DNA from 4 places in the Exiguobacterium sp. BRG2 genome. Region 4 is predicted to be linked to each of the others. Evidence: riboswitches for the same ligand, from Rfam matches in the RefSeq annotation. Region 4 holds a riboswitch; each other region holds the start of a gene.

What was found. A riboswitch is a leader RNA that binds a small molecule or an ion and turns the genes downstream of it on or off. The one in region 4 is predicted to bind S-adenosylmethionine.
Positions count from the first base shown of each region.
Region 1: it holds a riboswitch for S-adenosylmethionine, as region 4 does, so the genes downstream of both, Q9R23_RS10015 (LLM class flavin-dependent oxidoreductase) here and Q9R23_RS07735 (methionine ABC transporter ATP-binding protein) in region 4, are expected to answer to the same signal.
Region 2: it holds a riboswitch for S-adenosylmethionine, as region 4 does, so the genes downstream of both, Q9R23_RS15395 (2,3-diketo-5-methylthiopentyl-1-phosphate enolase) here and Q9R23_RS07735 (methionine ABC transporter ATP-binding protein) in region 4, are expected to answer to the same signal.
Region 3: it holds a riboswitch for S-adenosylmethionine, as region 4 does, so the genes downstream of both, Q9R23_RS06790 (methionine ABC transporter ATP-binding protein) here and Q9R23_RS07735 (methionine ABC transporter ATP-binding protein) in region 4, are expected to answer to the same signal.

Region 1 covers NZ_JAUZUW010000006.1:139,609-147,555, forward strand. The annotation lists gene Q9R23_RS10010 (ATP-grasp domain-containing protein) at 1-250, opposite strand, end outside; gene Q9R23_RS10015 (LLM class flavin-dependent oxidoreductase) at 247-1,305, opposite strand; SAM riboswitch class I at 1,380-1,482, opposite strand; gene Q9R23_RS10020 (DUF975 family protein) at 1,592-2,230, opposite strand; gene Q9R23_RS10025 (DUF817 domain-containing protein) at 2,424-3,209, opposite strand; gene Q9R23_RS10030 (YczE/YyaS/YitT family protein) at 3,363-4,028, shown strand; gene Q9R23_RS10035 (MarR family winged helix-turn-helix transcriptional regulator) at 4,183-4,638, shown strand; gene Q9R23_RS10040 (nitroreductase family protein) at 4,640-5,275, shown strand; gene Q9R23_RS10045 (nitroreductase family protein) at 5,329-5,964, shown strand; gene Q9R23_RS10050 (NAD(P)/FAD-dependent oxidoreductase) at 6,041-7,357, shown strand; gene Q9R23_RS10055 (DEAD/DEAH box helicase) at 7,379-7,947, opposite strand, start outside.
Region 2 covers NZ_JAUZUW010000017.1:6,666-14,612, reverse strand. The annotation lists gene Q9R23_RS15425 (AAA family ATPase) at 1-39, opposite strand, end outside; gene Q9R23_RS15420 (ABC transporter permease) at 404-1,408, opposite strand; gene Q9R23_RS15415 (sugar ABC transporter ATP-binding protein) at 1,405-2,913, opposite strand; gene Q9R23_RS15410 (sugar ABC transporter substrate-binding protein) at 2,910-3,992, opposite strand; gene mtnA (S-methyl-5-thioribose-1-phosphate isomerase) at 4,004-5,053, opposite strand; gene mtnK (S-methyl-5-thioribose kinase) at 5,050-6,216, opposite strand; SAM riboswitch class I at 6,295-6,398, opposite strand; SAM riboswitch class I at 6,604-6,705, shown strand; gene Q9R23_RS15395 (2,3-diketo-5-methylthiopentyl-1-phosphate enolase) at 6,776-7,947, shown strand, end outside.
Region 3 covers NZ_JAUZUW010000004.1:15,788-23,734, reverse strand. The annotation lists gene Q9R23_RS06815 (hypothetical protein) at 1-282, opposite strand, end outside; gene Q9R23_RS06810 (CAP domain-containing protein) at 633-1,511, shown strand; gene Q9R23_RS06805 (GNAT family N-acetyltransferase) at 1,599-2,096, shown strand; gene Q9R23_RS06800 (MetQ/NlpA family ABC transporter substrate-binding protein) at 2,152-2,967, opposite strand; gene Q9R23_RS06795 (methionine ABC transporter permease) at 2,995-3,660, opposite strand; gene Q9R23_RS06790 (methionine ABC transporter ATP-binding protein) at 3,650-4,663, opposite strand; SAM riboswitch class I at 4,747-4,851, opposite strand; gene Q9R23_RS06785 (aminotransferase class I/II-fold pyridoxal phosphate-dependent enzyme) at 4,914-6,101, opposite strand; gene Q9R23_RS06780 (alpha-glucosidase) at 6,250-7,860, shown strand; gene Q9R23_RS06775 (MBL fold metallo-hydrolase) at 7,922-7,947, opposite strand, start outside.
Region 4 covers NZ_JAUZUW010000004.1:224,346-232,292, reverse strand. The annotation lists gene rho (transcription termination factor Rho) at 1-1,227, shown strand, start outside; gene Q9R23_RS07755 (type B 50S ribosomal protein L31) at 1,319-1,564, shown strand; gene Q9R23_RS07750 (DedA family protein) at 1,600-2,250, opposite strand; gene Q9R23_RS07745 (thymidine kinase) at 2,434-3,048, shown strand; gene Q9R23_RS07740 (alpha/beta hydrolase) at 3,129-3,887, opposite strand; SAM riboswitch class I at 3,955-4,056, opposite strand; SAM riboswitch class I at 4,306-4,409, shown strand; gene Q9R23_RS07735 (methionine ABC transporter ATP-binding protein) at 4,496-5,524, shown strand; gene Q9R23_RS07730 (methionine ABC transporter permease) at 5,514-6,164, shown strand; gene Q9R23_RS07725 (MetQ/NlpA family ABC transporter substrate-binding protein) at 6,184-7,002, shown strand; gene Q9R23_RS07720 (M20 family metallopeptidase) at 7,025-7,947, shown strand, end outside.

The DNA.
Region 1 (7,947 bases), on a different contig from region 4:
AGACGGTCCGGTCATGCTCTTCTAACCAAGCGAGGACCCCTTCCGTCAACTCCGGCGCGTAACGATGCCCCCGCGTATGCGAAGACGCACTCATACGACTGTAAAAGACACCTTCTGGCGGCAGTTCATCTAACGGTACGATTCCTTCATTTAAGTGCCACTGCTCGTACGGCAACTTGAGTTCTTCGAGACGTTTGATGAGATGATCCGTCCATTCTTGGTTTTCGTGGAGAATATGAATTTTTGTCATGATTGTTGACCTACCTTTCGTTTCGCTTCGACCAGTGGCATTACGTCACGGGCAAAGCGTTCCATTTCTTCAAGTTGTGGTGAGAATTGTAACAAGAGCAAAGTGACACCAACGGCTTCGAACGCTAGAATCCGTTCGGCAATCTGTTCTGGTGTTCCGATCAAGTTCGGTCGCAGACCACGGTTCGAGACGGAATAATCATTTCGTTCGACCTGTTGTTCGAGTTGCGATTTACTGATGAAATCTTGATAACCGGCATAACCGGCGCTGTCTTCCTTAACGTCCGTGATGCGTTGCCACTCAAGAAGCGCTTCTTCTTCCGTATCCCGACAAATGATGTAGGCAGCAAGACCGAAGCTCTCAAGCGGTGCGTGTCCCGTCGCTTCCCGGCGTACTTTCATATCATTGATTTTATGAGCTACTTCTTCAACAGTGCCTCCATGCATGACGTAGGCATCACAATGTTCGACGATCGTCCGTTTTCCGGCTTCACTCTCTCCACCAGCGTAGAGCTTAATCCCCTGACGCTGGACGGGTTTCGGATGGAGTTCTGCCTGTTCGATCGTGTAGTGATGACCGAAGAAGCTGTACGGTGACGCATCTGCCCATAGTCCTTTCATGACCGTGACGAACTCTTCCGTCCGGGCATAGCGCTCATCATGTGCAGTAAAAATACCGTTGTATTGTTTTGCTTCTTCTGCCCACCAGGCTGAGACGACATTGAGCGTAAATCGCCCTCCACTCAACTGATCGATGTTTGCCGCCATCTTCGCCGTCGTCGCTGGATTATGGAACCCGGGACGAACCGCTGTCATGATCTCAAGGCGTTCTGTTGTTGCAGCAATCGCCGCTGCCGTTGTCCATGCCTCAAGACTCGGTTCCTTGATGCCTTTGATATCGTTCAAGTTCAATTCCGCAATCAACGTCGTCGAGAAGCCGATGCGTTCAGCTGTTTGTGCGACTTGTTTCGCATAATCGAATGTTGCTGGCATCTGTTCATCCTCGACGTTACGTAACCATCCCCCAAAAATCGGTAACCAAAAACCATACTCCACTCCATCGTCCCCCTTATCATAAAAAAACGCTCTTTTCGAAGTTCGAAAAGAGCGACGGTATCTTGTCCTGTCCGCTCTTATCTTCAGAAGGTATTCCTTCCTGGAAGTAGCACCTTCCGCCATAGCGGGGTTGCTGAAGTGTCTTCGGGCCAGTCCCTCGACTTCTCTAGATAAGATGTGTTGCATTCATCGTACAGAATTCATTGAACTAAAGCAACCATTAAACCGTCTTTTCCTATCGGATTTATTTCAAAGAAAAATCCCGACGTAGTGTCGGGATTCCGGATTAATATGGTGCGACGAAATCTGATGTTGGCTCTGGTGCTTGCTCCCCACGAATACGATCGTAGAATTTGGCAAGCGTGACACTGAAGTATGGTCCGACCCATAGGACAGCAAGACCAAGTGTAACGATTACAAGTAATGCCCAACCAATGAATGATAGGAAGAGTAAGAATGCTTCCATCTTGTGACCATCCATGAGTTGGCGTGAACGCGTGATGGCCTCGAGGATACCGATCGATGGTTCATCTCGAAGGATGTAGAACGTCAACAAGTAAGAGAATGACTTGATGATACCAGGGATGATTAAGAGTAACGTCCAGAGCGCGATAAAGATGAACTGAACAATGGCCAGCCCCACCACTTTCAGGAACATACCATATGGCTCAAACAAATCCGTCACTTTCGTTTCTTCGCCACGAGCAATCGACATGGCAATCCATGTCCAACCGACTCCTACTGGAATCAATAAAATCGACACCAATGATACAACGAGATCTATACTACTAGACGGCTCATCGATATCCGATCCAAATAAATTAGGAACACCCTGAATAATACTAAACAGCAGAAAAGCTAGGACTGCAAATCCCCAACGACCGCTGAGCGACTCCTTCGCTGCTTTCTTTAATTGAGATGACATGAGTAAGGTCCTCCTTGAAAAATAAGTTCTCACCTTACTCTACGGCTTAAAATTTCTAATGTTTCACTCTTTTTTCAATAATTTCCCGTCTCGTTGCTGGTTGAGCCAAGCACGCTCAAGTTGTCGTCCACATGTTAGAACGAACGTTGAACATCGAAGCGCTTCATCGCAAACGAAATGTCATGTTTTTCGTCTATGTACGCTGATATATCTCCACAGCCGGATCCTGACGCTTGTATTTCGCGACGATGACGATCAAAACCGTGATGATCACAAGCAGGAACCAAGAAGACAATTTTCCAAGATCAACGACTGCCCAGCCTCCTTCCTGATGCGGATAGACCCAGCCTTTAAAGAACGTCACGATGTTCTCCGCGATCCAAATGAAAAAGGCAATCAGTAAAAAGGATAGGACGAGCGGCATCCGGTAGATCGTCTGCTCGATCGTAAAATGAACCCATGACTTATAGAAGACAAGGACGACGAGGACCATCAATAGCCAGCGTGCATCGAAGATCCAATGGTGGGTGAAGAAGTTGAGATAGACGAGACTGCCTACGCTGATCGCAAGCCAAGGCGGTGGAAATGCTGTGAAGCGTAAATGAAATCTTCGGAACGCTTGACAGACATAACTTGCGACACTTGCATACATGAATCCTGCATACAAGGGAACACCAGCCACTTTCGTTAGAGCCTGTTCCGGATAACTCCAAGACCCAACGTTCACTTTGAACAGTTCAAGTGCTAGACCAATCACGTGAAAGAGTAAGATCAGTTTGAACTCTTCCAGCGTTTCATAACGCGTGACAAGTAAGACGATTTGGACGAGAAGACACCATAGCAACAGGAGATCGTATCGCGCGATCGGTTCAGCAGGAAGATAACGTGAAAGAGCAAGCGCTGCGAAAATCATGACGGGAAAGACGCAACAGACGGCTTCTATGTATGTAAAACGAATCAGGTGCCGGATCGCTTTCATCCTGTCATCTCCTTTTTTCTTCAGTATACGTTTCTCTTTCGACCTTCCCCTCCTTCTTAAGATGGAAAAAACGGAAAATTTCGTCTTTCTTCTTCTACTTTCCTCATGATACAGTTAACGAATCAATTATTTTTAAGAAATGAGGTGTTAGACATGACGCGTCATCGTGCTTCCTGGTTATTACGCGCTACGTTAAAGTGGGGACTCTTCCTACTCGGTTTATTTTTACTCGCTCTCGGCTCATCGATGATGATCACGGCTGAACTCGGTGTCTCGACGTGGGATGTATTACATCTTGGTCTCCAAAAGAAGACGCCGCTATCCGTCGGAACGATCATCTTGCTTGTCGGTCTATTACTCGTTTTCGTGAAGTACGCGTTAGACCGCGTCACACCGCAAATCGGAACGCTCGTCAACGCGATTTTCGTCGGTGTCTTCATGAATCTTGTTCTTGGTTCTCATCTCTTACCTTCTTTTGAGTCGATCTGGTTGAATACGCTCTGGCTGATTTTCGGTATCTTCATCATTGGGATGGGCGCTGGTCTGTATGTCGCTATTGGATACGGGGCCGGTCCACGTGATGGGTTGACGCTGACACTTGCAGAGCGCTTCGGAACGTCAATTCGTCTGATGCGGACGATCATGGAAGTCACGGCATGCGGCATCGGTTGGTTGCTTGGAGGACCTGTTTTCTTCGGTACGATCCTCTCGATTTTCCTGATCGGACCGTTCCTGCAATTTTGGTTGTTCTATTTCCGCCGGATCATTGCAGCAATTGATGCAAAAGGACTTCCAGCGTCTGAACGCCAAATTAGCTAAGTCGCCTGACTCGATATCATTCCGCGTGAATGATATCTTTTTTTATGTCAGAAGCAGATAAGTTGCGTCATCAAAATAAACACGTTATATTCGTTTACATATCAATCTTTGATACGTCAAAGGTTTCTTCGAACGAAGGGAAGGATGTGATGGATTGAGTATTTCCTGCACCGAAAAAGGACGTTTGATCTATGCACTCGTCTCCGTCAATAAGACGATTGCTCAAAAATTCGATCTCTGTACGGATGGTTTCAGTCAGACGCGAATGGACCTACTTGCTCAACTACAAGTCGATCAAACGATCAGTCAAAAAGAATTGCAAAAACGCGTCAATGTCGATCACGCGGCGGTGACCCGTCACCTCAAACACCTGGAATCGACAGGGATGATTGCTCGCGAGCGTTCAGCCGCTGACAATCGGGTGATTCTTGTTTCCTTAACGGAACAAGGGGCGACGCGCATTGCACGATTACGCGAACAAAAAGAGGAGTTCCTCGAGAACTTACTCGAAGGATTCTCTGCTGAAGAACAACGGACGTTAGCTGAGATGATTCAACGCATCGAAGCGAACGCCGAAACATTACCTAAATTAAAAGAGGAGTCGCTTTAATATGGCAACGCAAACTCAAACAGACTTCATGGAAATCGTCAAAGGACGCCGTTCGATTCGTAACTACGATACAGACGTGAAGATCTCAAAAGAAGAAATGACACAAATTCTTGAAGAAGCAACACTCGCACCTTCTTCTGTCAACATGCAACCATGGCGTTTCCTCGTCATCGATAGCGAAGAAGGCAAAGCGACACTTGCACCACTCGCGAAATTCAACCAAGTCCAAGTCGAAACGTCTTCTGCTGTCATCGCCGTCTTCGGTGACATGAACGCTGTTGATCAACTCGAGAACATCTACGATACAGCTGTCGCAAAAGGGCTCATGCCACAAGAAGTACGCGATCGCCAAGTACCAGCGATCCAAGGGATGTACAGCAGCGTATCAGCAAACGACTTGAAAGACAGCATCTTGATTGACTCGGGTCTCGTCTCGATGCAATTGATGCTCGTCGCTCGTGCACACGGTTATGATACAAACCCAATCGGTGGTTACGAGAAAGATCAAATCGCGGAAGCATTCGGTCTTGAAAAAGATCGTTATGTACCGGTCATGTTGCTATCGATCGGTAAAGCGGTGGACGCTGGATATCCATCAGTTCGCCTACCAATCAACGACATCGCAGACTGGAAATAAGTTTTTTTTACACTATAAAAAAAGAAAACACACACAAGGGAGATTGAATAATTATGACTACTCAAACAACAACGGACTTCATGGAAATCGTCAAAGGACGCCGCTCGATTCGTAACTACGACACGAACGTAAAAATTTCAAAAGAAGAAATGACACAAATCCTTGAAGAAGCAACACTTGCTCCATCTTCAGTTAACATGCAACCATGGCGTTTCCTCGTCATCGATAGCGAAGAAGGTAAAGCGACACTCGCACCACTCGCAAAATTCAACCAAGTTCAAGTCGAGACATCTTCTGCTGTCATCGCTGTCTTCGGTGACATGAACGCGGTCGACAGCATCGAGACAATCTACGACATGGCTGTTGAAAAAGGTCTTATGCCACAAGAAGTACGTGATCGCCAAGTACCAGCCATCAAAGGTTTCTACCGTCCAGAAGACGTTGAAACATTACGTGATAGCATCTTGATCGACTCAGGTCTCGTTTCAATGCAATTGATGCTCGTCGCTCGTGCACACGGTTACGATACAAACCCAATCGGTGGTTACGAAAAAGACCAAATCGCAGAAGCATTCGGTCTTGAAAAAGAGCGTTACCTCCCAGTCATGTTGCTTTCAATCGGTAAAGCCGTGGACGCAGGATACCCATCGGTTCGTCTACCAATCGCTGACATCGCAGAGTGGAAATAAGCGATCTCACTCAGTCCGGATTCCTTTCATAGGAATCCGGCTTTTTTATATACTCAAAGAAAAGGAGGCGTCAGTAATGTATGATGTGACGATTATCGGAGCCGGTGTGGCAGGAATTTTCCTCGCCCATCAGCTTGTTGAAGACGGGCAACGCGTCTTACTGCTCGATGCCGGAAAACCAATCCGTGAACGAACGACAGAAGATGCGTATCTTGGATTCGCAGGGCTTGGCAAATCAGAAGGAAAGTTCAATTATGCGACAGGATTCGGCGGGGAACTCGTCTCAAAAATCGGTGAAGAGACGACACGACGACTGTTCCAAGAAGTCGATGATCTTTTATGTACATATGGTGGAGGTACAGTTGAGACCTACTCGACGCATTCCTCTACTGTAGCGTCTCGTGCCCGTCGCGCCGGTCTACATTCGGTCGAGACGACCGTCCGTCATTTAGGCACAGTACGGACAGCTGCTGTCTTCACGGCGTTTGAGGACGCCTTATTACCACGTCTCGGTGCCCGGTTCGAAACGACAATCGAGCAGATCACGAAATCAGAGCCGTTTACGATCAAAACAGCGGACGAGATCTTCGTCAGTCAACGGATCGTGTTCGCGACAGGTCGTTCAGGTGCAGACTTTACGTTGCAAAAGTTAGCGACGCTTGGTGTCACCCCACAGCGGACTCGACTTGATCTCGGGGTGCGAATCGAGACGGATGAGGCGCTATTTCGGACATTGTTACAGGAGACGTTCGAGACGAAGCTCGGTTACGACTCGCCTTACGGTCAAGCCGTCACCTATTGCATGAATCCGCGCGGACGGATCATCCGCAAATATCAAGAAGGACTCGTCATGCCGGACGGACAAAACGTCCACGAGACGGCAGACGGCTCGACGAATCTGAACTTTACACTATTTCTCCCGCGTTATTTTTCGACGCTAGCGAAAGCGAATGCGTATGCCGCACGCATCATTGGCGGAATCAACCAAGGTGGTGATCGCATCCTCGTTCAGCGACTCAGTGATTTCCGAGCATCGCGAGCGACGGCAAACGATCAACTGAGTCGTAACACCATTGTCCCTTCCCTAACCGCGTCCCCCGGTAATTTGCATGCAGAAGTGCCTACAGAAGACCTGCTCGTCTTAGAAGGGTTTTTAGAGCGCCTTGAGCAACTCCTTGAAGTGGAACTTCCGGGAGATACGTTGCTTTACGGATTAGATGGCAAGTTTTACGCACCGATGCTTGAGACGTCAGAGACGTTTGAGACGACATGTCCCGGTGTCTATGCGATCGGGGATTGTTCCGGTGCCACACACTCGCTTGCCCAAGCAGCTGCTAGCGGACTCCATCTTGGACATGCCTTGACGCAAAACAGCCGGTCCCTCTTCGCTTAAGCGGAGAATGACCGGCTTGTCTTATTTCTTGAATGCTTCGTACACTTTCAATTGTTTCCCTTTGACCTTCGTCGTCTTCATCGCCCGGAGGACAAGCGGACCTTTCCCGTTGAGGATATCGACATACGTCAACGTATCCTGAATCGAGATGATGCCGATGTCGTCTGCTGTGACGCCTTCAATCTTCGCAATCGTTCCAACGAAGTCGACGGCACGGAGTTTTTTCTTCTTCCCACCGTTAAAGAACAATTTCATGATGTCCGCATCAAGCTGTTCCGTTTTCGAAGAACGCGTATCTTCCGTCGCCATTTTCTCTTCGAATGCATCCGCTGTTCGCATCAAGTCCTTTTCCGTTGGTGCTTGGCGACGTGTCAGTTTCCCGTGATACTGCTCGATTTCCTTTAGGCGACGTTCGTCTGCCGGTGTGACGAGACTGATTGCTTGTCCGGCTGCTCCTGCCCGCCCCGTCCGACCGGTCCGGTGAACGTAGCTTTCTCGTTCGACAGGGAGATCATACTGGATGACGTGCGTGATGTTCTCGATATCGATGCCGCGTGCTGCGACATCTGTTGCGACAAGAATTCGGAACT
Region 2 (7,947 bases), on a different contig from region 4:
GTCGATAATCGCTTGAATCTCCTTAGTGTATGTTCGCATTGTCAGGCCCCTTGCTCTCATAGTAGTTGAATTTTCTGACTTTTTATATCATCTCATATTCCGCTATGCTTTTAAAGAAATACGAGCAGTTTCAAGCACGTGAAAAAGGGGGAACGCCGTAGCGTTTCCCCTTATTTGTTTCAGGAACGAACACATGCCGTGATCCGTTCTTGAACCGTGCAGTTGCACGTAAAACACGAATACATCCGTGTCAATGGACAACGTTCGTCAAGTCCGGTGATCCTCTTCTTTCAGAAGCGACATGCGATCGTTCCCTCTACATTGGTAATCATTCATGTGCATCACCATCCTTTCATATATTGAATATTACCGAATATGTTATAAACGAAACGTCGAATTTTAATTATTTTTTCCGATACCGCGCATAGGTCGTCGCGAGTGCGACCGCAAGGACCAGCCCTTTGATGATATTCAACGAATAGTATGGAACAGACAACATGACAAGACCATTTTCAAGAATCCCGACGAGACAAGCCCCGACGAGTGTGCCAAGGGCATTCGGTTTTCCTTGCCCTGCGAACGACGAGCCGATGAAGGCAGCTGCGACCGCCGGCATCAAGTAACCGGACCCGGCGTTGATTTGCGACGATCCGACTTGTGACGCAAGCAAAATCCCACCGATTGCAGCAAGTAAGCCAGCAATCAGATATGCGAGTGCCCGGTAGCGGTTGACACGAATTCCCGTCAGTCGTGCGGCTTCCGGATTTCCACCGATGATATAAAGAAAACGACCGTGTCGCGTATGGCTTAAGAAGACGTGTGTCACAGCGACGACGACGAGCATGATGACGATGATCCAAGGTGCCTGGCTGATTTTCGCGAATGCCTCCGGAATCGTGCCGACTGTTGGTGTACCGTCTAGGCGTGGCATTCCGGCACTGATTGAACCACCACCCGTATACGTCATCGCGACACCTTCGACGATGAACATCGTCGCAAGCGTCGCAAACAAATCCGGAATCTTAAACCAGACGATGAGTAAGATGTTCACCAGAGCAACGCTAAGAGATAAGAGAAGTGCTAAACCAATCGAGACACCGAGCGGTAGACTGTACCAGACGAAGAACGAGACGACGAAAGAACTCGCAAGCGTCGCGGTCGACCCGACCGATAAATCAAATCCATTGACCGTCAAAGAGACCGTCAAGCCGATCGCGATAATCGTCACGATGGAGATACTTCGTAAAATATTAATTAAATTCGTCCCTTGTAGGAATGTTGGAGCCGTCGTCGCAAAAAACAGGACGAGGGCAAGGATCGCGAGGACGATCCCCCAGTCGTTCAAGAATCCGAGGACAGGACGTAAACCCTTCCCTCGGTTCGTTTGTTTTGATACTACCTCATTCATCGTTGCCCTCCTCCTGTCGCATACCACAACAAGGTTTCTTCTGATGTATCCGCCGTCTTCGTTTCATGGACGATCCGTCCATCGAACATGACGTAGATTCGGTCCGTGACGGTCAAAAGTTCATCCCATTCACTCGTCGCGTAAAGGATCCCTTTTTGTTGTTGCGCGAGTCCGTCAATCAGACGATAGATATCTTGTTTGGCTCCGACGTCGACACCTTTCGTCGGTTCGTCCAAGACGAGTACAGAAACATCGGTCAGTAACCATTTTCCGATGGCGACTTTTTGTTGATTCCCACCGGATAGTTGACCTACTTCCTGTTTCACGTCTGCCACTTTAATGCCCAGTTCCTTGACCCATTGCGATGCCTGATCTGCTTCTTTGCGACGATCCATCAGCCCCCAGCGGTTGACGAAATCATGAGCTGCCGCTGCTGTTAGATTTTCTGCGACAGAATCGGCAACAAGAATTCCTTCTTTTCGTCGTTCTTCTGGAACGAGACCGATTCCCGCTTGAATCGCAGCTTGTGGATTGCGAAGGCGATGGGCTTTTCCACCTATCCGAACCTCCCCTTCCTGAAACGGGCGATCACCGAACAATGCTTTGCATAATTCCGTTTTACCGGCACCGACAAGACCCGCGATACCAACGACTTCACCTGTTTGAACCGTCAAGGAGATATCGTGGACGTCCGCATTCGTAGCACTCTCGACGGTCAATACGTTCGTTGCATTTACCCGTGACGTTTTCGCAACAGACGTAAGCTGACGCCCGAGCATCTGCTCAACGACAGCTTCCTTCGTGATGTCTGTCAAAAGATGTCGTGAGATGAGTTGACCGTCGCGCATGACCGAGATGGAGTCGCAAATCTCATATAGTTCCTGTAAACGATGCGAGATGAAGATGATCCCAAGCCCTCGTTCGGCTAAACGACGCACGACTGAAAAGAGATGGCTTGTTTCCGCCTGACTGAGAGGTGCCGTTGGTTCATCTAAAATCAAAAAACGGCGTTCTTGGACGAGGGCGCGAGCAATCAGTACGAGTTGCTTTTCAGCAAGCCGCAACTCCTCGACGCGTGTCTTGACGGAAATATCCGCCTGTAATGTCGCTAACGCTTCCTTGGCACGCTGTATGTATCGGCGCTGGGATACGAAGCCAGTCATCGTTCCGTCCGTCAACAGATCAAGACAGATATTCTCAGCGACCGTCAAATACGGGACAAGCGCCACATCGACCTCTTGTTGGACGAGGTCGATTCCAATCTGTTTCGCATCACGTGGTGATGTGATGGACAACTCCTTCCCGTCGAGACGGATCGTTCCTTCGTCCGCCGTTTCCGCTCCGGATAAGACTTTCATCAACGTCGACTTACCGGCACCATTCGCACCGACAAGCGCGTGGATTTCACCGGATTTCACTTCAAACGAGACTTGTTTTAAGGCTTGCACTCCTGGAAACGCCAGTGAAATCCCGGTCATCTTCAAGTGATGATTGGTAGACGTCATTGTTTTTTATGGACGTCACGCAACCGGTCCATCCACGGTTCATTGAATTTATCCGACGTACTCCATCCTTTGATGATCGTATCGAGATTGTACATCGTCGTATCCTGCTTCAACGCCTTCTGCTCCACGAGTTTCGCGTCGAGATCAAAGCTATCCGGTGTCTTCTCGCCAGCGATTTTCTTAGCCAGTAATCGCATGTCCGTTTGTCCAATCAAGAATGGATCCACCGCACTCGTCGAGACCCAGTTACTGCCTTTTTCACGCATCAGGTTGATATCCTGATTCGAGACATCGATCGAGATTAGCGGGATTTCTTGACGTTTATTATCCTTGAGCGATTTGTAAGCCCCTTTTGCGACTTCGTCCCACGCTCCCCAAACCGCATCAATGCTTCCTTTCGGATATTTCGCGAGAATCGCATTCATCTTCGTTGCGATATCCCCTTGGACATCTTGGAAGTTTGTCGGTCCAACCGTCTCAAGCGTTTTGATCTTACCGTCTGCTTCGTACGTCTTATAGATTTCCTGACGACGATCGAGCGGGGCAAAACCTGGTCCGAACCAAAGTTTGATGACACGGACCGGCTTTTTGTCCGTCACCTTCGTCACTTCATCAAGCGATAGCTTCGCGAGTTGATGATCGTTTTGGAATGTTTCCGTCACACCTTTTAACGCCGTTCCTTTTTTCTTCGTGACCGTATCGAACGTCACGACCTTCAGCCCTTTGTCGACCGCTGGTTTAATCATGTCATAGGCGTAGTCTTCCTTACCATGCGAGATGATGAGCCCATCATAATCTTGCTGAATCGCTTGCGCGACAAGCTCCTTGAACTTGACGTCGTTACCTTCCGAAATGAACGTGCTGACTTTAAAGCCAAGCGCTTCGCCTTCACTTCGTGCGCCATCAAGGAATTGTTTCGTATGGTCGTCCGATGCTAGGTTGCGGATGACGGCGATCTTGACGTCCGATTGAACCCCTTTTGGTACATCCTTGACGACCTTCGTCGTCGTGGCTTCTCCATTCGCACAAGCCGCTAGTAACAGTGCCGGTGCTAGGACGGCGTAAGCTAGTTTTTTCATGACATATCTCCTTATCCGAGGGGTTGAAGCCCTGTTAATTGTTCAATCGTTTCTTCATTCGGTTGCGTGATGACACCAAGTTCGGTGATGATGCCTGTGATCAATGTGTGTGGTGTGATATCAAACGCCGGGTTGAAGACGGCGATGCCTTCCGGTGCTGTCGCAATACCTTGGACAGTCGTCACTTCCTGCGGATCACGTTCTTCGATTTCGATCGCGTCTCCGGAAACGAGCGAGAAGTCGAACGTCGAGAGCGGTGCTGCGACGTAAAACGGAATACCAAAAGCTTGCGCGAGCAATGCCAATTGGAACGTCCCGATCTTATTCGCCGTATCTCCGTTTCGTGTAATGCGGTCAGCACCGACGATGATCGCATCGATCTGTTTTTCTTTCAGCGTATGGGCGACCATGTTGTCCGTAATTAACGTGACATCGATGCCGGCACGTTGCAGCTCCCATGTCGTCAATCGTGCTCCCTGCAGTAACGGTCGCGTCTCACTCGCAAAAACGGATAATTCAATGCCGCGTTCTTTTGCGATGTAGAACGGCGCAAGTGCCGTTCCATAAGCAGCGGTCGCAATCGATCCAGCATTACAAATCGTTAGGATCCGGTCGCCTGACTGGAACAATTCCAGTGCATGAATCCCGATTTGACGTGACGTCTGCGCATCCTGGTCGTATAAGGCGACCGTCCGTTTTTCCAACCGTTCGCGAATCTCTTCTACCGACGCCCCGTCTTGAATGATTGGATTCAACTGATTGAGGACATTTCGCAAATTGACGGCCGTCGGTCGTGTCGCGAGTAACGTCGCTGATGTCTCAAGCAAGGCTTGCTTGTAGACCGGTAGCGACGCTTCAAACCGGTATGCTTCTTGAACGAGCACGAATCCACCGAATAAGCTAATCGCAGGTGCGCCTCGAACGCGCAGTTGTTTAATCGCCTCAATCGCTTGCGCAAGATCAGTAATGACTTCATAGTGCTCTTCTTGCGGTAGACGTGTCTGATCGAGAATCGTCAAGACACGATCTTCGTAACGGATACTTTGAACGAATGTAGTCATCGGCTGAGTTCCTCCGTTACGTCAAAGTTTCGTAAATCATCAAATGTTCGGCATTCTGTACGGCGTTTGATTAACGCCGATCCTAGACGAAGAGCGTGACGTTTCCGCTCTAAGCGTTCCGTCGTTGAATCGATTGATTCTAAATCAGCGACCGGTGCAAGACCAATCGTCCGCCGAATCAATTCGCAACCGGCAAAGCCAAGGGCATCCTGCAAGATCGTGCTCAGTACATCATCGACGAGTCCTGATGCCTGGAACGGTTCGACGGCTTCCCGTTCCCATAACGCACGGAACGTCGAAGCGAACGTCAGCCAAAACGTATCGATGTCGCGAATCCGGGCATCACGAAGTGCTGAATAATCCGGGTATGCTGCAAAGAATAAGTGGGCGATGAACTGTCCGACATCAAATCCGAATGGACCATAAAAGGCGAATTCTGGATCGATGACTTTCGTTTCCGTTGCCGAAGCAAAGATGCTTCCTGTATGTAGATCGCCGTGTAGCAACGCATCTCCTTTCGTGATGAAAAGCGCTTCGAGTTTTGCGACTTCGCGTTTCAACTCATCGTCCGCCCATAGACGTGCCACCTCTTCTTCAAGCCCGGCTTCAATCTCGTTCGTCTCCGCGTCATGGAACGGATCCGTGAAGATTAATTTTTCCGTGATGTCGCACAAGTCCGGATTGTAGTACGTTCGGGCGATACGTTTTTTTTCAACCGGACCAAGCGCAAAGTCCGATGTATGGAATAACGTCCGAGCGAGATAAGAACCGATATGTTCCGCAAGCAACGGATACTGTTCACCTGCGAGTAAACCACTTCGAACGATCGTCAGATGTGAAAGATCTTCCATGACCGTATATGCCTCTTCATGACTAGCATGAAAAACACGTGGCACGAACGGTACGGCATGCCGTGCGAATTCACGGAGTGCGGATTGCTCGATCCACGCTCGTTCGAGCGATAACGGCCAGCTCTCCCCGACGACCTTCGCATATGGTAATGCTTGTTTTAAAATCAAGCGATGTTCGCCTTCTCGAATCCGAAAGACGAGGTTGAGGTTCCCGTCGCCAATCTCTTCTGCTTCGACGGCTCCATCGCCGATCAGTCCTAATGTCCGAACACAATCAATCGCGTCCTGTTCTGTGAATGCTTTATATGTCATCTCAGTTTCCCCCTATGTGATACACGAAAAAGCGCCTCTTTTCGTCATCGAAAAGAGGCGCAGAAAAGTCACTGCGTCCTCTTATCTCTCAGACGAAACGTCTGTTGGATGTAGCACCGTGCCCAGTGGTCGGTTGCTGCGGCGTCATCGGGCCAATTCCCTCTGCCAACTCGCGATAAGAGTCGTATGTAGTTGTCGTGTGTGATATTGATTTGAATCTTACGCAATCGACTTCCTCGCTGTCAAATCGAAATCAAGCAGAAACGGATATCATTTTTAAGTCATCTATAGAAAGAGTATTTTCAAAAAAATAAATTTTCTAAAAATAGTTTGACAAGTGGCGATTCTCATGTAAAAATTGCAATTAGATTTCACAATTTCATCCAATTCTTATCAAGAGCAGACGGAGGGACAAGCCCTACGATGTCGCAGCAACCGACCTTTTGGCACGGTGCTAATTCTTGCAGCTACTAAGCTGACAGATAAGAGTCCACGTTCGAATCATTCATGGTCTCTTGTCGCTGACGAGAGACCATTTTTTTGTTGAAGGAGGAAAGACATGGCTTATATCACTGCTACTTATCAATTGACTGCCCGTGATCGACTCGAGCAGCGCGCTGAACAACTCGCGCTTGGTCTGACAGTCGGTTCTTGGACGGAACTGAATCATCTCGAACAACAACAACTTGCCTCGTTCAAAGGGGAAGTCGTACATACCGAAGAGCGCGATGGCAAAGGATATATCACGATTCGTTACCCGGAACATAACGTATCGCGCGACTTTTCTGCGATTCTGACGACCGTCTTCGGGAAACTCTCACTCGACGGTGAAATCAAATTAACGGAATTGCTACTACCCGATACATTTACGTCGGACTTTCCAGGTGCAAAGTTCGGGATCGAAGGGGTCCGTTCCTTGATCGGTGTCGAAGATCGCCCACTATTAATGAGCATCTTCAAAGGAGTCATCGGACGCGATTTATCGTTCCTTCGTGATCAACTCGAAGGACAACTCGCTGGTGGGATCGATCTCGTCAAAGACGATGAGATCCTATACGACAATCCATTGACACCAACGATTGACCGGGCACGGATCGGACGTGAGGTCATCGATGCTCACTTCCAACGGACCGGTAAACGTGCGTTATATGCGATCACACTCAGCGGTCCTGTCTTTACGCTCAAGGATCAAGCCAAGCGATTGATTGATGCTGGAGCGACTGCTTTCTTGCTGAATACCTTCACATACGGACTCGACGTCTTACGCGAACTGGCAAGTGATCCGGAAATCAACGTTCCGATTTTCAATCATCCGGCATATAGCGGTGCGTTGATCGCTAGCCCGAATCACGGAGTCGCAGCTCCTGTCTTACTCGGCACATTACCGCGCGCTGCTGGAGCAGACTTGACGCTATTCCCGTCTCCTTACGGCAATGTCGCTTTGCCAAAGGATGTCGCCCGTGGTATCGCGGTCGAAGCGACCCGTCTCGGTCAGACGAAATCAATCTTCCCGGTTCCTTCAGCCGGTATTCATCCTGGACTCGTCGCTCAACTCGTACGAGACTTCGGGATCGATTCCGTCATCAACGCCGGCGGCGGCGTACATGGTCATCCGCAAGGTGCTGCGGCTGGTGTCATTGCTTTCCGTCAGGCACTCGATGCGGCACTCGCAAATGAATCCCTATCGACGGCAGCATCGCGTCATGAAGAATTACGAATTGCCCTCGACGC
Region 3 (7,947 bases), 210 kb from region 4:
TAAGGCAACGGGTAACGGGATGGCACGGAACATATACGTGAAGTGAATGATGATCAATAATAGAATGATAGCGAGACCAGGAATGAATTGTTTTGAGAGCAACATACCGGAACCTGGAACGAGTATTTCAAATCCAAGTCGTTGATTGAGACGAACATCTTCGTGGGCATTGGCTAAGCTAAAGGATACAGTCAAGGCGACAAGGATCATCCAGCCGGAGAATAAGTATTGTTGAATGGGTAAAAAGGCAATGGATTCATAAATGAAATACAGTAAAACCATAGGTCAGCTCCTTCATATCATTATGTTATTTGGAAAAGCATTGAAAGTTTGGCTTACGAATTTTAATGATACCGAGTCAAGATTAGGAGAGCAACCAAAATTCGCTGAGAATGAAATAAAAGAATGTTCACACATTTTAAGAAAAGGGGAATATACTTTAGTCTCTGTACTAAATGTTTTCAAGAATCGTTTAAAAGAAAGCATTTCACTAAAGGAAGAGCGTTCTCATGAAATGTGTCAGGTTTGTGGACGGAAGATGTGATTTAGACAAATGAGAGCCGATGACTGTTCGGGGGGAACAATTTCTTTTAAAATAAAGGTAATGAGATTAAAGGAGGCGAAACGACGACATGAAAAAATGGTTGATCATCGGAGTAGCAGCGGTAGCCTTTTTCGGCTACGAAAACATTCCAATGGAACAGGCAGAAGCCGATTACCCGAAAAGTGGCGGCAAGCTGATTGATCGATATAGCAGTGAGTATCCCGGATATGACTGGGAAGTCAGACGGACTTCAACGGAAGAATTCGTCGCCTTAACGAAGGATGGTAAGGACTACGGCAAATATCGTTTCAAAAACGGTGTGACGACACAAGGTGCAGTATTGAATAAGGATACGGAATCCTCCTTGAAGAAAAAGGGGTGGTCCGCAGTGAAGTCCTATCGTAAAGGCAACACAAACTACATGTTGAATCTGGACCATGCCGCCGTTTATGAGAAGAAAGGCAACTATGTGACGTACTTTTTCGATCAACATGACGGCAATAAAGTCAAAGCGACACTTGCGATTCCGAAAGACGTCGAAGCGAAGAAAAAAGGCTTCTACGGTACATCGTCAAATGCGCTACGGACGACGGATGAGAAACTGATGCTTCGCTTGATGAACTGGGAACGCGCTGATTATAAGTTGAATCCGTTAGCACCGTACACAGCATTGAAGCCGGTCACCCGTGGTCACAGCGAAAACATGGCGAAACATAATTTCTTCTCGCATACAGATCCACAAGGTCGTGATCCGTTCGACCGGATGAAACGCGGAGGAATCACGTTCAGCTATGCTGGCGAAAACCTCTCGATGGGGTATCCGAACGTCTTTGCGGCGCATTGGGGCCTAATGAATTCACAAGGACACCGAGAAAATATTTTGAAAAAAGAGTACAAACAAGCGGATGTTGGTGTGGCATTTCGTGACAACGCACCGTACTTCACGATTAATTTCCGAACACCCTGAATAGATGAAAAAGAGGACATATCATGCGATATCGTCCTCTTTTTCATGAGATTGTTTGTTCTATACTAAAGGTAGGGGGTGGGGAGTTTGGAAATCCGTCGATTGAATCCAGAAGATGCAGTAATTTATAAAGCGTTACGATTAGAAGCGTTGCAGAATCATCCGGAAGCATTCGGTTCTGATTATGATGCAGAAAAAGATCGGCCGGTCGACCAGTACGCTATGCGTTTTCAAAGTGAACAAGCAGCGACGTTCGGTGCGTTTCATGAAGGAGAGCTCGTCGGTGTCGTCACGATTGTCTGCTCCGATCCGGTCAAGATGCGACATCGAGCGAATTTATTCGCGATGTACGTCACACCACGCGCCCGAAAACAACAGGTCGGACGGCAACTCGTAGAAGAGGCATTACGTACATTAAAGCAGCATCCTGTGATCGAGCAAGTCCATCTCTCGGTCGTCCGGACGAATGAAGCTGCTAAAGCGTTGTATCGATCACTTGGTTTTGAATCATACGCGATCGAACCACGGGCGCTGAAAGTCGATGATACCTATCATGATGAAGAGCTGATGTGGTATCGGTTCTAACACAAAACAACCGGATTTCAAAGAGATTGTCTCTTTGGAATCCGGTTGTTTTTTATCAGTTTGCCCATTCAGGCTTGCTGAAACCTTTGAATGATTTTTCGATGACTGTGTTGAATGCATCGGATTCGACAGCTGTCTTCAGGTCTTTTGCGACTTGTGAGTCTGCATCTTTCGTTTGGACAGCAATGAGGTTCCGGTATTGTTCGTCCATCGTCTCAAGTGCTAACGCATCGAGTAAATCGAATTTCGCAGCCAAAGCGAAGTTCCCTGGAACGGCTGAGATATCGACGCTTTCGACGGCGCGTGGTAGTTGAGCCGCCTCGAGTGGTTTAATGACGAGTTTCTTCGGATTCTTAACGATATCTTTCTCTGAAACAGTCAGTGGATCGACATCTGGCTTCAGTTCGATCCAGCCTTGTTCTGCCAAGAGGTTCAGCGCGCGTGCCTGGTTCGTCGGATCATTCGGCGTCGCGACTTCAGCACCCGTCTTGACGTCGTCAAGTGTCTTCGCCGTCTTACTATATAGTCCCATCGGTGCCGTCGGGACAGTGATGAGTCCTTTAAGGTCGAGCTTCTTTTCTTTAGAGAACGTCTTCAGGTAAATCGAGTGTTGGAATAAGTTAGCATCGATATTGCCGCTACCGAGTGCGATGTTCGGTTGGATATAATCGCTGAATTCGACGATTTCGACTTTATAGCCTTTCTTTTCGAGTTGCGGTTGAATCGCTTGTTTGACCATGTCGCTATAAGGGCCGCTTGTCGCCCCAATCTTGATCGTCTTGTCTTTTTCATCAGCACTGCTGTCTCCGCATCCTGCGAGGATTCCTGCACCAAGTAAGGCTGTCGCTAAAAAGGCATATCGTTTTTTCATGATTCAACTCTCCCTTTATATGTATGATTAGCGCTTGTCTGTTTTTCGCGCCAGTTGATTGCCAAGTGCTTGAATGCTCTGGACGATGACGATGAGGACGACGATCGTCACGATCATGATGAGATTATCATAGCGATAATAGCCGAAGCGGATCGCGAGGTCACCGACACCTCCGCCGCCGACGATCCCAGCCATTGCCGAGAAGCCGATCAAACTGATCGTCGTTAGCGTGATGCCCTGAATGATGCCAGGGAGTGCTTCTGGTAAAAGGATACTGACGATGATCCGTAATGGTTTCGCACCGCACGCTTCCGCTGCTTCGATCAAACCAGGTGGAATCTCACGCAGTGATGTTTCGACGAGTCGTGCGAGAAACGGAATCGCTGCGACACTGAGGCTGACGGATGCTGCTGTCGGACCAATCGTATTATCAAGCAAAAATTTCGTTAATGGAATGAGGGCAACAAGCAAGATGATGAACGGCAAGGACCGGACGATGTTGACGACGAAGTCAAGGACACGTCGGATGGCAATGTTTTGAAAGAATAAACCGCGGTCGGTGACGAACAGGAGAATCCCGAGTGGAATCCCGACGACCAATGCGAAGGCAAGCGAAATGCCAACCATCCACGCCGTCTCACCAAGTGCCTTCAACAACTCTGGTAACATCGTTTGTATACGATCAAGCCACATCCTGAATCACCTCGAGCGTATGAAGTTCCGCCGCAAGCCAGTCGAGAGCAGGTGCGATTTGATCGGAGGATCCCGTCAAGCTGACGATTAGGACACCAAAAGCGACGTCTTGGATGTAATCGACTTTTCCGTGCAGGATGCTGACCGAGATATCGTATCGACGGATGGCTTCCGACAACGTACTTTCACCGGTCTTCTCGCCCGTGAACTGTAGGCGGATGATCTTTCCCGGTGTCGCTTGCAAGATGCGTTCCGGTAGCTCGATCTGGAGTGCCGTGTCGACGTAATGTTGTGTCACCGGATGTTTGGCTTGACTGAACAAATCGTATGTAGAGGCAACTTCGACGACTTCCCCTTGAGACATGACCGCGACACGATGGCAAATCTGTTTGACGACATCGATCTCATGCGTGATGAGGACGATCGTCAATCCGAGTCGTTCATTCAAATCTTTCAACAAATCTAAAATCTGCAGCGTCGTGACCGGATCAAGGGCAGAGGTCGCTTCGTCACATAACAAGACGGTTGGATCATTCGCGAGTGCCCGGGCAATCCCAACGCGCTGTTTCTGTCCGCCGCTCAACTGACTCGGGAAGTTCGTCTCGAATCCTTCGAGTCCGACGAGCGAGACGAGTTCACGGATCCGTTCCGGAAAATCTGCTCGTTTGACGCCGGCAGCCTTCAGTGCAAAAGCAATGTTATCTGCGACATTACGCGACTGGATCAATTGGAAATGCTGAAAGATCATTCCTGTCCGCAAGCGAAGTTGACGCAAATCTGCTTTTGACATCCCGCCGAGCGAGACACCGTCGACCTTTACCGTTCCTTGTGTCGGATGCTCGAGACCGTTGATCAGACGAAGCAACGTACTCTTACCGGCACCGGATTCACCGATGATCCCAAAAATTTCTCCTTTTTGAATCGTCAAATCGACATCTCGTAATGCAAAAATCGGGGTCCGGTCTCGGACGAACCGTTTCGTAATCTGTTTGAATTCAATCATCTGCTCATCTCCTCATACAAAAAAAGTCGCTTTTTCCTAGTAGCAGAGCAACCAGAAAAAGCGACGAAAGTGTAAGATTTCGTAACTTATCTCTCAGAATGAATCCATTCTGTAGGATGTGGCACCGTTCCTGATAGGTGGTTGCCGGACGTCGTTGGGCCTAATCCCTCGGTCGCTCTCGATAAGTAGTTATGCTGTTGGGATTTACTTTAACGGAAATGATTCCCATCTGTCAAATGTTTTTTCAGAATTATTCTGCAACAGGTGTCCGGAACAGGTTGAGCGTTCCGATTCGATCGACGGCTTCTTCTAGACGTTCGACGTCAGCAATCAAGCTGATCCGGACGTAGCCTTCGCCGTATTCGCCGAAGAAGGATCCAGGGGTTACAGCGACGTGTGCTTCGTCAAGCAGGTGATCGGTGAAGCTTTGGGACGTGTAACCTTCAGGAACAGGAAGCCAGACGAAGAAGGAACCGCCCGGACGTGGTCCACTCCAGCCAATCGCATCGAGTTTCGCGAACAACGCATCGCGTCGTGTTTCGTACAGACTACTTAACTCGCGGACACATGTCTGGTCACTCGTCAGAGCGACGGTCGCTGCATGTTGGATCGGTGTGAAGGCACTGACGTAGAGATGTTCCTGATACGTCTCGATGCTTGAGATGACGGACGGATTTCCGATCGCGAAAGCGATTCGGAAGCCAGACATGTTGAAGCGTTTCGAGAGTGAGAACAACTCGATTCCGACCTCCTTCGCCCCTTCCGTCTGCAAGAAGCTTCGTGTGGGACCATCAAAGCTGATGCCACCGTAGGCTAAATCATGGACGACACAAATATCATGGGCATCCGCGAAGGTAACGGTCTGTTCGAAGGCTTCTGCTGTCGCTGTCGCACCTGTCGGATTACTCGGGTAATTGAGGAACAACATCCGGGCGCGCTCGACATCTGTCGTATCAAGTAAATCGTAATCCGGCAGGAAGTTATTTTTCTCAAGCAATGGAAGCGTAATCGGGTAAGCGCCAGCAAGTGCTGCTCCAGACAGGTAATCCGGGTACCCCGGATCCGGGACGATGACACCTTCTCCAGGATTGACGATCGTTTGTGGTAAGGCGACGATTCCGGCTTTACTACCGAGAAGAATTGCGACCTCGGTTGCCGGATCGATCGTGACGCCGAATTCGTTCGCATAAAAGCTCGCGACGGCTTGCTTTAGAAAATCATGTCCACGAAATGGTGGATATTGAAGGTTTGTTGGCTCATCGATCGCCTGTTTCAAGGCGTCGAGAATATGTACGGGCGTCGTTTGATCGGGTGTTCCTTGACCAAGGGTAATGACATCATGCCCGGCAGCTTTCACAGCACCGATCCGGTTCGCAAGTTCAGCGAAAACGGGAGCAGGAAGCCGATCGATGGCGATGGATGGAGCGAAATGTTTCATGGATGTGTGCCTCCTTCGTAGTATTGTCGTCAAGGATAACGAATATTCAGTCAAAAGAAAAGAACTTTTTTGAAATTCAAAAAAATCGTCCAATAAACAGGTACAGATATGTGGAGCGGGAATAGAGAGTAGGGAGAGGAGTGAGGAGATGAAGCGAGCTAGCTGGAAAGAAGCAGTCGTCTATCAAGTCTATTGGCGCAGTTTTAAGGATTCGAATGGGGACGGCATCGGTGATTTGCGAGGTGTCATCGACAAGCTAGATTACATCGCATCGCTTGGTGTCGATATCGTCTGGTTAAATCCATGTTACCGTTCTCCAGACATCGATAATGGCTATGATATTGCCGATTATTACACGATCATGGACAAGGCGGGGACGATGGGCGATCTACAAGAGTTGATCACAGCGGCTCATGCACGCGGCTTAAAGATAATTCTTGATTTGGTCGTCAATCATACGAGTGACCAGCATGACTGGTTCCGTCAGTCGCGGGACCGAATCCACGACAAGGATGATTGGTACATCTGGAAAGATGGAACGAAAGAGACGCCCCCGAACAATTGGCGGTCTTACTTTGCGCCGAGCCCGTGGACGTGGAGTGAAGAGCGCGAACAATATTATTTCCATTCCTTTGCGAAAGAACAACCGGACTTAAACTGGGAACAACCGGCTGTCCGGCAAGCGATCTACGACATGATGAACTGGTGGATCGCTCAAGGGATTGACGGTTTCCGGATGGACGTCATCAACTTGATCAAAAAACGTTCGCTTGAGGATGTCGTCAATCCGTTTAATCTATCGTATCTCGGGAATCAACCAGGTGTGCACGACTTCCTTCAGGAAATGCATGCGAACGTCCTTGCCGGGAAAGATTTGTTCACGGTCGGTGAGATTCCGTTCGTCGGTCCAGAAGACGGTCTGTTATATGTCAGTGAAGAACGTGAAGAACTTCGAACGCTGTTTCACTTCGAAATCGCGGACGACATGGAGGCAATGGACCTTTTACGATTCAAGGAAATTCAGAAACGATGGTATGACGTCTTATACCCATTAGGTGTCAATTCACAGTTTCTCAACAATCACGATCATACGCGACAAGTGACCCGCTTCGGCAGTGAACGATACCGAGTCGAGAGTGCGAAACTACTCGGTTTGATGTTGCATACATTACCTGGCATTCCATACGTGTATCAAGGAGAAGAGATTGGGATGACGGGGATTCGCTTCTCGGATCCGTCGCTCTATCAAGACGTCGCCTTTCGCAATCGATACGCGGAGCGCGTCGCTGGCGGCGAGGATCCGGAGGTCGTACTCTCGTCAATGCAGTTACTCGCACGCGATAACTCCCGCACGCCGATGCAGTGGGACGGTACGCACGCGGCAGGCTTTACGAGTGGGAAACCGTGGTTAGCGGTCAATCCGAATTACACGGACATCAATGTCGCGCAAGCAGAAGCCGATCCATCATCAGTCCTTGCCTTTTACCGAGCATTGATTCAGATGCGAAAGGATCATCCAATCATGGTCTATGGTACGTATCGCGACTTAGCTCTTCATGATCCGTATCTCTACATCTATGAGCGGGAACTAGAGGGAGAAGTGTGGCGGATCGTTCTCAACGTGCATGACGAACCGATGCAAACTGCCTTCGTTTTATCGCAAGATAAGTTGCTTGTGTCGAACTATCCAGATGTCTCGGATGAACTACGTCCTTATGAAGCACGTGTATATCGATATGCTGTTACAGAACAGAATTGAACTACTGGACGAAAAAACATCCGCGACGTGTCAGGAACGCGTACGGATGTTTTTTCGTGTGTTATTTGAAAGGTGACGATTTTTTCG
Region 4 (7,947 bases):
AAGATTCTAAAAGCACAGGCGGAATCAACAGGTCTTTATTTCCTCGAAGGGGTACTTGAAGTCATCCCTGGTAATCCACAAATGCAAAACGATGGTGGCTTCGGCTTCCTTCGCCCTATCAATTATTCCCAATCCTCTGAAGATATCTATATCGCCGCTTCTCAAATCCGACGCTTCAATCTACGTAATGGTGATGTCGTCACAGGTAAAGTACGCCCACCGAAGGAAAACGAACGTTTCCAAGGGTTACTTAGTGTGGAAGCCGTCAACGGCGAAGCACCGGATACAGCGCGTAACCGTTTGTTCTTCCCGGCGCTGACACCGATCTATCCGGATCGTTTAATGCGTCTTGAGACAGAGCCGCGTCATTTATCGGTTCGTGTCATGGATATGATTGCACCAGTTGGGTTTGGACAACGCGGTTTGATCGTCGCACCACCAAAAGCAGGGAAGACGTCACTCCTCAAAGAAATCGCGAACTCGATTCAAGAGAATCATCCGGATGTCGAGCTGATCATTCTATTGATCGATGAGCGACCAGAGGAAGTAACTGACATCGAGCGTTCAGTTCCGGGAGCAGACGTCGTCAGTTCAACGTTCGACGAAACACCGGACAACCATGTGCGGATTTCTGAACTTGTCCTTGAACGGGCGATGCGACTTGTCGAACATAAAAAAGATGTCGTCATCTTGATGGATTCGATCACGCGTTTGACTCGTGCGTATAACTTAACAGTGCCGCAAAGCGGACGGACGCTTTCAGGGGGGATTGACCCAGCAGCGTTCCACAAACCAAAACGGTTCTTTGGTGCGGCGCGAAACATCGAACATGGTGGCAGTTTGACGATTCTTGCGACGGCACTCGTCGAGACGGGATCCCGCATGGATGACGTCATCTATGAGGAATTCAAAGGAACAGGAAACATGGAGCTACATCTCGATCGTAAGCTGTCGGAACGCCGAATATTCCCGGCAATCGACATTCGCAAATCAGGTACGCGGAAGGAAGAACTCTTGCTTCCGAAAGAGCAACTCGATGCGCTCTGGACGATTCGTCGGACGATGAACGAGTCGAACGAGTTCGTCGATACGTTCCTGCGTAAGATTCGCGACACGAAAAATAATGAAGAATTTTTTGCTGAACTTGAGAAAGAAAAGAAGAAGACGGTCCGACGTGCACCTGCTAAACCGCGTACCGTCAAGAAGGAAGCAACGACGGAAAAATAACTATTGCGACGCGTAAAAAAATCGTTTAGTATAGGAAGGTAACTTACTCTGGCTCAGCAAATGGACCAGGGCGGAAGGAGAGAAATCAACCATGAAACAAGGAATTCACCCTAACTACAACAAAGTAGTATTTATGGATTCAACGACTGAGTACAAATTCTTAAGCGGTTCTACTCGTTCTTCGAACGAAACGATCACTTGGGAAGATGGTAACGAGTACCCACTCATCCGTGTGGATGTGTCTTCAGACTCGCACCCATTCTATACAGGTCGTCAAAAGTTCAACGCGGCAGATGGTCGTGTCGATCGCTTCAACAAAAAATACGGCCGCAAGTAATTACTTGCCGGTTCTTAAAAAGCAGCCTGCCTCCATTACGGAAGCAGGCTGTTTTTGTATAGGCTGAATTGCGAACGGTACGTAAGGTACGTCTTTAAGACGAACGAGAAAGCAATCCCGCCGACAATCCCGATCAAGTACGGCATGGCTTCTGGATGTGCCAAGATGTAGTCGACGACTTTGTGGAACGAGATATGACGACCAACAAAGTAGCCGGCGCCCAAGAACACACTGACCCAAATCAAAGCACCTGTATACGCGTAACTCGCAAAAATGCGAAACGGCATTTTTGAAACACCTGCAAAAAAGGCAGAGAGTTGGCGAAGACCAGGTATGTAGTAACCGATGATCAAGACCGATTTGCCGTAACGACGAAATCCGGCTTCAGCGGAGAGAATGTGTTTTTCTGAGATGCGCATCTTTGGTCCGACGCGATGCAACAGGGGCATGCCGAGTTTTAAGCCCAGCACGTAGCTAATCGTCATTCCGATGCAACTGCCAGCGTAAGCGGCAAGAATCGTACCGAACAGCGGTAGATTGCCTTGATGCATCCAAAAACCGGACAGGACGAGCAAGGTCTCATCAGGAACCGGCAATCCCACGATACCACCTGCGAGAAGGACGGAAAGACCAAGGGCGCCATATTGGTGCAGAATGTCATGTAAGAGATGATGAATCGGGGACACCTTCTTTCGCGAGAATCTTCTTCTTTAGTGTACAGGAAATGGATGAAGGTTGGAATGAAAGGACAAAAATTCTAGGTAAAGAAAAAATGAATTTTGATTTCCGGAAGTCAACCCTTTTTCTCAATACCGTTTCGAGCTATACTCGTTAAAGTGACTATTTTTAGAGGACGGTGTCGGACGATGATGCATGTAATAAATCAGTACGGCTGGATCGAAGTAATTTGTGGTAGTATGTTTTCCGGGAAATCGGAAGAGTTGATTCGTCGTGTCAGACGGGCACAGTACGGCAAACTGCCCGTTCAAGTATTCAAGCCGGCAATCGACGACCGGTACCATGAAGAGCATGTCGTCTCTCACATCGGAAATTCCGTCGTGGCGATTCCAATGGCGACGAGTCGTGATCTCTATGCAGCAGTAGCGGAAGAAACACAAATTGTCGGAATTGATGAAGTTCAATTCTTTGATGATGAGATCGTTCAAGTCATCGAAGCACTTGCGCAAGACGGAAAACGCGTCATTTGTGCAGGACTCGATCAGGATTTCCGGGCAGAGCCATTTGGCAAGATGCCGGAATTACTGGCGCGCGCAGAATTTGTGACGAAACTTCAGGCGATCTGTCTCTCATGTGGCGATCCGGCTTCCCGGACACAACGTTTGATTGATGGAAAACCAGCGAACTATGATGATCCGATCATTTTAGTCGGCGCTTCAGAATCGTATGAGCCACGGTGCCGCCACTGCCATGAAGTGCCAGGAAAGCCGAAGCCGCTCCAAACGATGCAACACCAAAAAGGATAAACAAAAAAGACGAACCGATGATGGTCGTCCTTTGATGTAACAGCTGTTCGCTTCTAAGTGAAGACGAATAGCTGTTTTTTTTATCCCGTTTCCTGTGAGAAACGACTCGAGCGTTCGATGAAACGAATCGTCTCACGCACGATCAAATCCTGATCATGATCGAGGGTCGCGACGTGGTACGAGTTGAGGAGACAGTAGATTCGTTTATCATTCGTCCCGATGTGCTGGTGCAGATAATCCGAGCTCGACGGCGGAACGACGTGATCGGTCGCCGAGTAGAGAATCAATGTCGGCAGGAGAATGGATCCGAGGCGTCCTTTTGTCTCATCCATCAAGCGGACGAGTTCGAACGCACAACGGCTCGGAACGAGGTCATAAATGATTTCGAAGGCTGCTCGCTTAATGTCCGGTGCCCCTTCCGGTAAGTACTGTGGACCGTCCTCGAACGAAAGTGCTTCATAGGATGGAACGGAGAGTGCGGCATTGATCGTAATGATGCCGGCAAACGGAATGCCGTCAGCAGCGAGCGACAACGCAAGCGTCGCACCCATCGATTGACCGATGACGAAGACTTGATCGCATGTTTCTTGTAAACGTTCATAGCCGTCTTGCAGGCTTTGCTTCCAACATCGAGCAGTCGATTGTTCAAACTCGCGGACGTTCGTTCCATGTCCACGTAAGCGCGGGGCATAGACGGTAAAACCTTCGGCAGCAAATGCCTCACCGACGTCCCGGACACTCTGCGGAGTGGCGTTAAAACCATGACAGATTAGAATGCCGATCGGTCCACCTTGAAGATAAAATGCTTCAGCACCAGTCAATACAGGATAGTTCATCATTACTATTTTTCCTCCATTCATGAAAAAAACTCGTCGACGTCACTGCTTGGACGCCCACGAGTTTTTCACCGTATCATCCAAAGCCGCGCTTTGCTGGTCGGAGCACCTTACAGATTGCAGGTTGCCGTGAAGTCATAGAGCCAGGTCTCTCGTTCACTCTTGATAAATATCATATTGGAATTGTCGGATTAATCATTGAAACGATGGTAGCACGACCGAAAATGACTTGTCAAATCGTTCTTGACGAATCATGATCCGTTCAGTAAGCTAACTCATAACTTGTTCATCCATCGATATGCGCCAAATGGATTATTTTTGAAAAGTTGGTTGACTTTTAAAGGTTCGACCCGTAATGTAAAAATTAGTTTTACGACATAAGCAACAACACAACAACACACATACGAATTTCATACCGCAATACTTATCCAGAGAGGTGGAGGGACTGGCCCTACGAAACCTCGGCAACAGACTCATTATGAGCACTGTGCCAATTCCATCAGACAGATGTCTGAGAGATGAGTGGAGTGGATTCTGCCACTGTGCGGATCCAGGTCTCTTCTTGTTTCTCAAGAAGGGGCCTTTTTTGTTGAATGAAGGGGGAAAACGGAATGATTGCATTTCATCAAGTCAAAAAAACGTACGTCACGAAAGATCAGACGATTGCAGCGCTCGACGGTGTCGACCTGACGATCGAAAAAGGTGAAATCTTTGGGGTCATCGGTTTTAGCGGTGCCGGAAAAAGTTCACTGCTCCGCTGCGTCAATCTGTTAGAACGACCGACGTCAGGAACGGTGACGGTCGATGGGGAAGATTTAACGCAACTGTCTCCGAAAAAGTTACGCCAAGCAAAACAACGGATCGGGATGATCTTTCAGCACTTCAATCTGTTGAATGCGAACACGGTCTTTACGAATGTCGCGAAACCACTCGTTCTCGCAGGCGTCAAGAAAGACGAAATTCGCCGCCGGGTGACGGAGTTACTCGAATTCGTCGATCTCGCGGACAAAGCAGATCATTATCCGGATCAATTGTCGGGTGGGCAGAAACAGCGCGTTGGTATCGCCCGGGCACTAGCGACGCAACCTTCCGTCCTTTTATGTGACGAAGCGACGTCAGCACTTGATCCCCAAACGACACATCATATTCTTCAGTTATTAAAACGGATCAATGCCGAGTACGGGATCACGATTCTCTTGATCACCCACGAGATGGGCGTCATCCGGGAGATTTGCGACCGGGTCGCCGTCATTGAAGCTGGAAAGTTGATCGAGTCAGGAACGGTCTTTGATGTCTTTTCAAACCCGCAGACTGAGACAGCGAAAAATTTCGTTCGCTCCGTCATGCATGACGAGATTCCAGCGTCGATTCGTCAGTTGATCGAGTCCCGGAATGCGAATCCAATCTATAAGATTCACTTCCTTGGACATCACACCGGACAACCACTCTTATCGCAAGTCGCAAAACGCTTCGACGTCGATGTCAATATCCTGCACGGTAGCATCACGGAGTTGCAGGATACGCCGTTCGGCACATTACTCGTTGAACTGATCGGTGAGACGACAGAAGTGAAACGAGCGTTACACTACATCGATCAGGCGCAGGTAACCGTTGAGGAGGTGCTCGCTGATGCTAGTTAACTACAGTGATATCTGGACAGCATTCTTGCAGACGATGACGATGGTATCCGTTTCGCTCTTGTTCTCGACCTTGATCGGCTTACCACTCGGTATCCTGCTTGTCGTCACGCGAAAAGGAGCGTTACTTGAAAATGTTCCGTTGTTCACGTTCTTCAACAGTATCGTCAATATTTTCCGCTCGATTCCGTTCATCATCTTACTTGTTGCGATCATCCCGTTGACGCGCTTGATCGTTCAGACATCGATCGGAACAGAAGCCGCCATCGTTCCGCTCGTCTTTTATGCCGCCCCGTATATGGCACGGCTGATCGAGAGTTCCTTACTTGAAGTCGACAAAGGTGTCCTTGAGGCAGCAGAAGCGATGGGCGCGACACCGTTCCAAACGATTTTCCGCTTCCTTCTGCCGGAAGCACTCGGTTCACTAATCCTTAACTTAACGATCGCGACGGTCGGCTTGATCGGGGCGTCGGCGATGGCAGGTGCCATTGGTGGTGGTGGACTGGGTGACTTAGCAATTACGTACGGCTATCAACGGTTCGACACGAAAGTCATGATCATCACGGTCGGGATTCTCGTCATCTTAGTCCAAGGCTTACAGACGACAGGCAACATCGTCGCACGAAAAATCAGAAGACATTAATCAAGGGAGCGATTCAGCCATGAAAAAAGCAGTAGCAATTGGAGCAACACTCACGACGATTTTATTTGCCGGGTGCGCAGCATCAGGAGAAGACGAAAAGACGATCAAGCTCGGTGTCAGCGGTTCAGACACACAAGTTTGGGATTATGTCGCGAAAAAAGCAGAGAAGGAAGGCATCAAAATCGAACTCGTCAAGTTCTCCGATTATGTCCAGCCGAACATGGCACTGGCTGAGGGTGAGATCGACGCCAATGCCTTCCAGACGATTTCCTACTTCAACGCTTTCAAGAAAGAACATAACTTGAAGCTGTCGCCGATTGCGACGACTGTCATCGCACCGATGGGGATTTACTCGGATAAATACAAGGACGTCAAAGACATTCCAACTGGCGGAAAAATCGCTGTTCCGAACGAAGCGACGAACATGGGACGCGCCCTCTTGTTACTGCAAGAAGCCGGTCTGATCAAGTTACCGGACGACTTTGATGGTAACGGTTCAGTCGATAAGATCGTCGAGAATCCGAAGAAGCTGAAAATCGTTCCGATCGTCGCCGGGCAAACGCCACGCGTCTTACCGGACGTCGCGGCGTCAATCATCAACAATGGCATCGCCGTTGACGCTGGCTTCAACCCGATCAAGGACTCAATCGTTCATGAGAACGAGACAGCAAAACCATACATCAACATCATCGCAACACGAACAGAAGACAAGAACAAAAAAGAACTGAAAAAAATCGCATCGCTGTATCAACAAAAAGATGTCGCGGCCTTCATCAAAAAAGAATACAAAGGCAGTACGATCCCGACGTTCGTTCCACTGAGCGATATCGGCGAATAATTTCAAAAGGAGAGTGGACAGTATGACGACACCAGTACGCACGACATGGGTAGAGACGATTGAACAGGACATCGAACAAAAACGAGAATCGTATCTTGAGACAAGTCACCGAATTCATGCAACGCCGGAAATCGGTAACGAGGAATTCTTTGCTTCGCGACTACATGCAGAGCGTCTAACGGCGGAAGGTTTTACGGTAGAACTCGGTGTCGCGGGGCACGATACCGCGTTCTTCGCGAAGAAGTCGAGCGACCGACCAGGCGCGACGATTGCCTTTCTTGCTGAGTATGATGCGTTGCCAGGCATCGGTCACGCGTGCGGTCATAATATCATCGGCACGACGAGCGTCGCAGCGGCGATCGCGCTCAGTAAAGTGCTCGATGAAGTCGGCGGGAGTGTCGTTGTCCTTGGAACACCAGCCGAGGAAGGTGGACCGAACGGTAGTGCGAAAGGCAGTTTCGTCAAACATCAGTTACTGGAAGGGATCGATGCGGCCTTGATGGTCCATCCGTCGGGACAAACGCGGATCACGGGATCCTCGCTTGCGGTTGATCCGCTCGATTTTGCCTTTACGGGTCGTCCGGCGCACGCAGCGGCGTCACCGGAAGAAGGCATCAACGCCCTCGACGCTGTCATTCAACTCTTCAACGGAATCAATGCTTTACGTCAGCAGTTACCAGACGATGTCCGGATCCACGGGATCATCACGCATGGTGGCGATGCGCCGAACATCATTCCGGAATACGCAAAAGCACGTTTCTTCATCCGGGCGACGACACGGGAACGACTGAATGCCGTCACGGAAAAAGTCAAAGCCGTTGCCCAAGGCGCGGCACTCGCGACCGGGGCGACGCTTGACGTCATCGCGTTCCAAAATGAAGTCGACAATCTCGTCTTCAACCGGACGTTTGATCGTCTCTTCCAAGAAGAAGCAGAGGCGCTTGG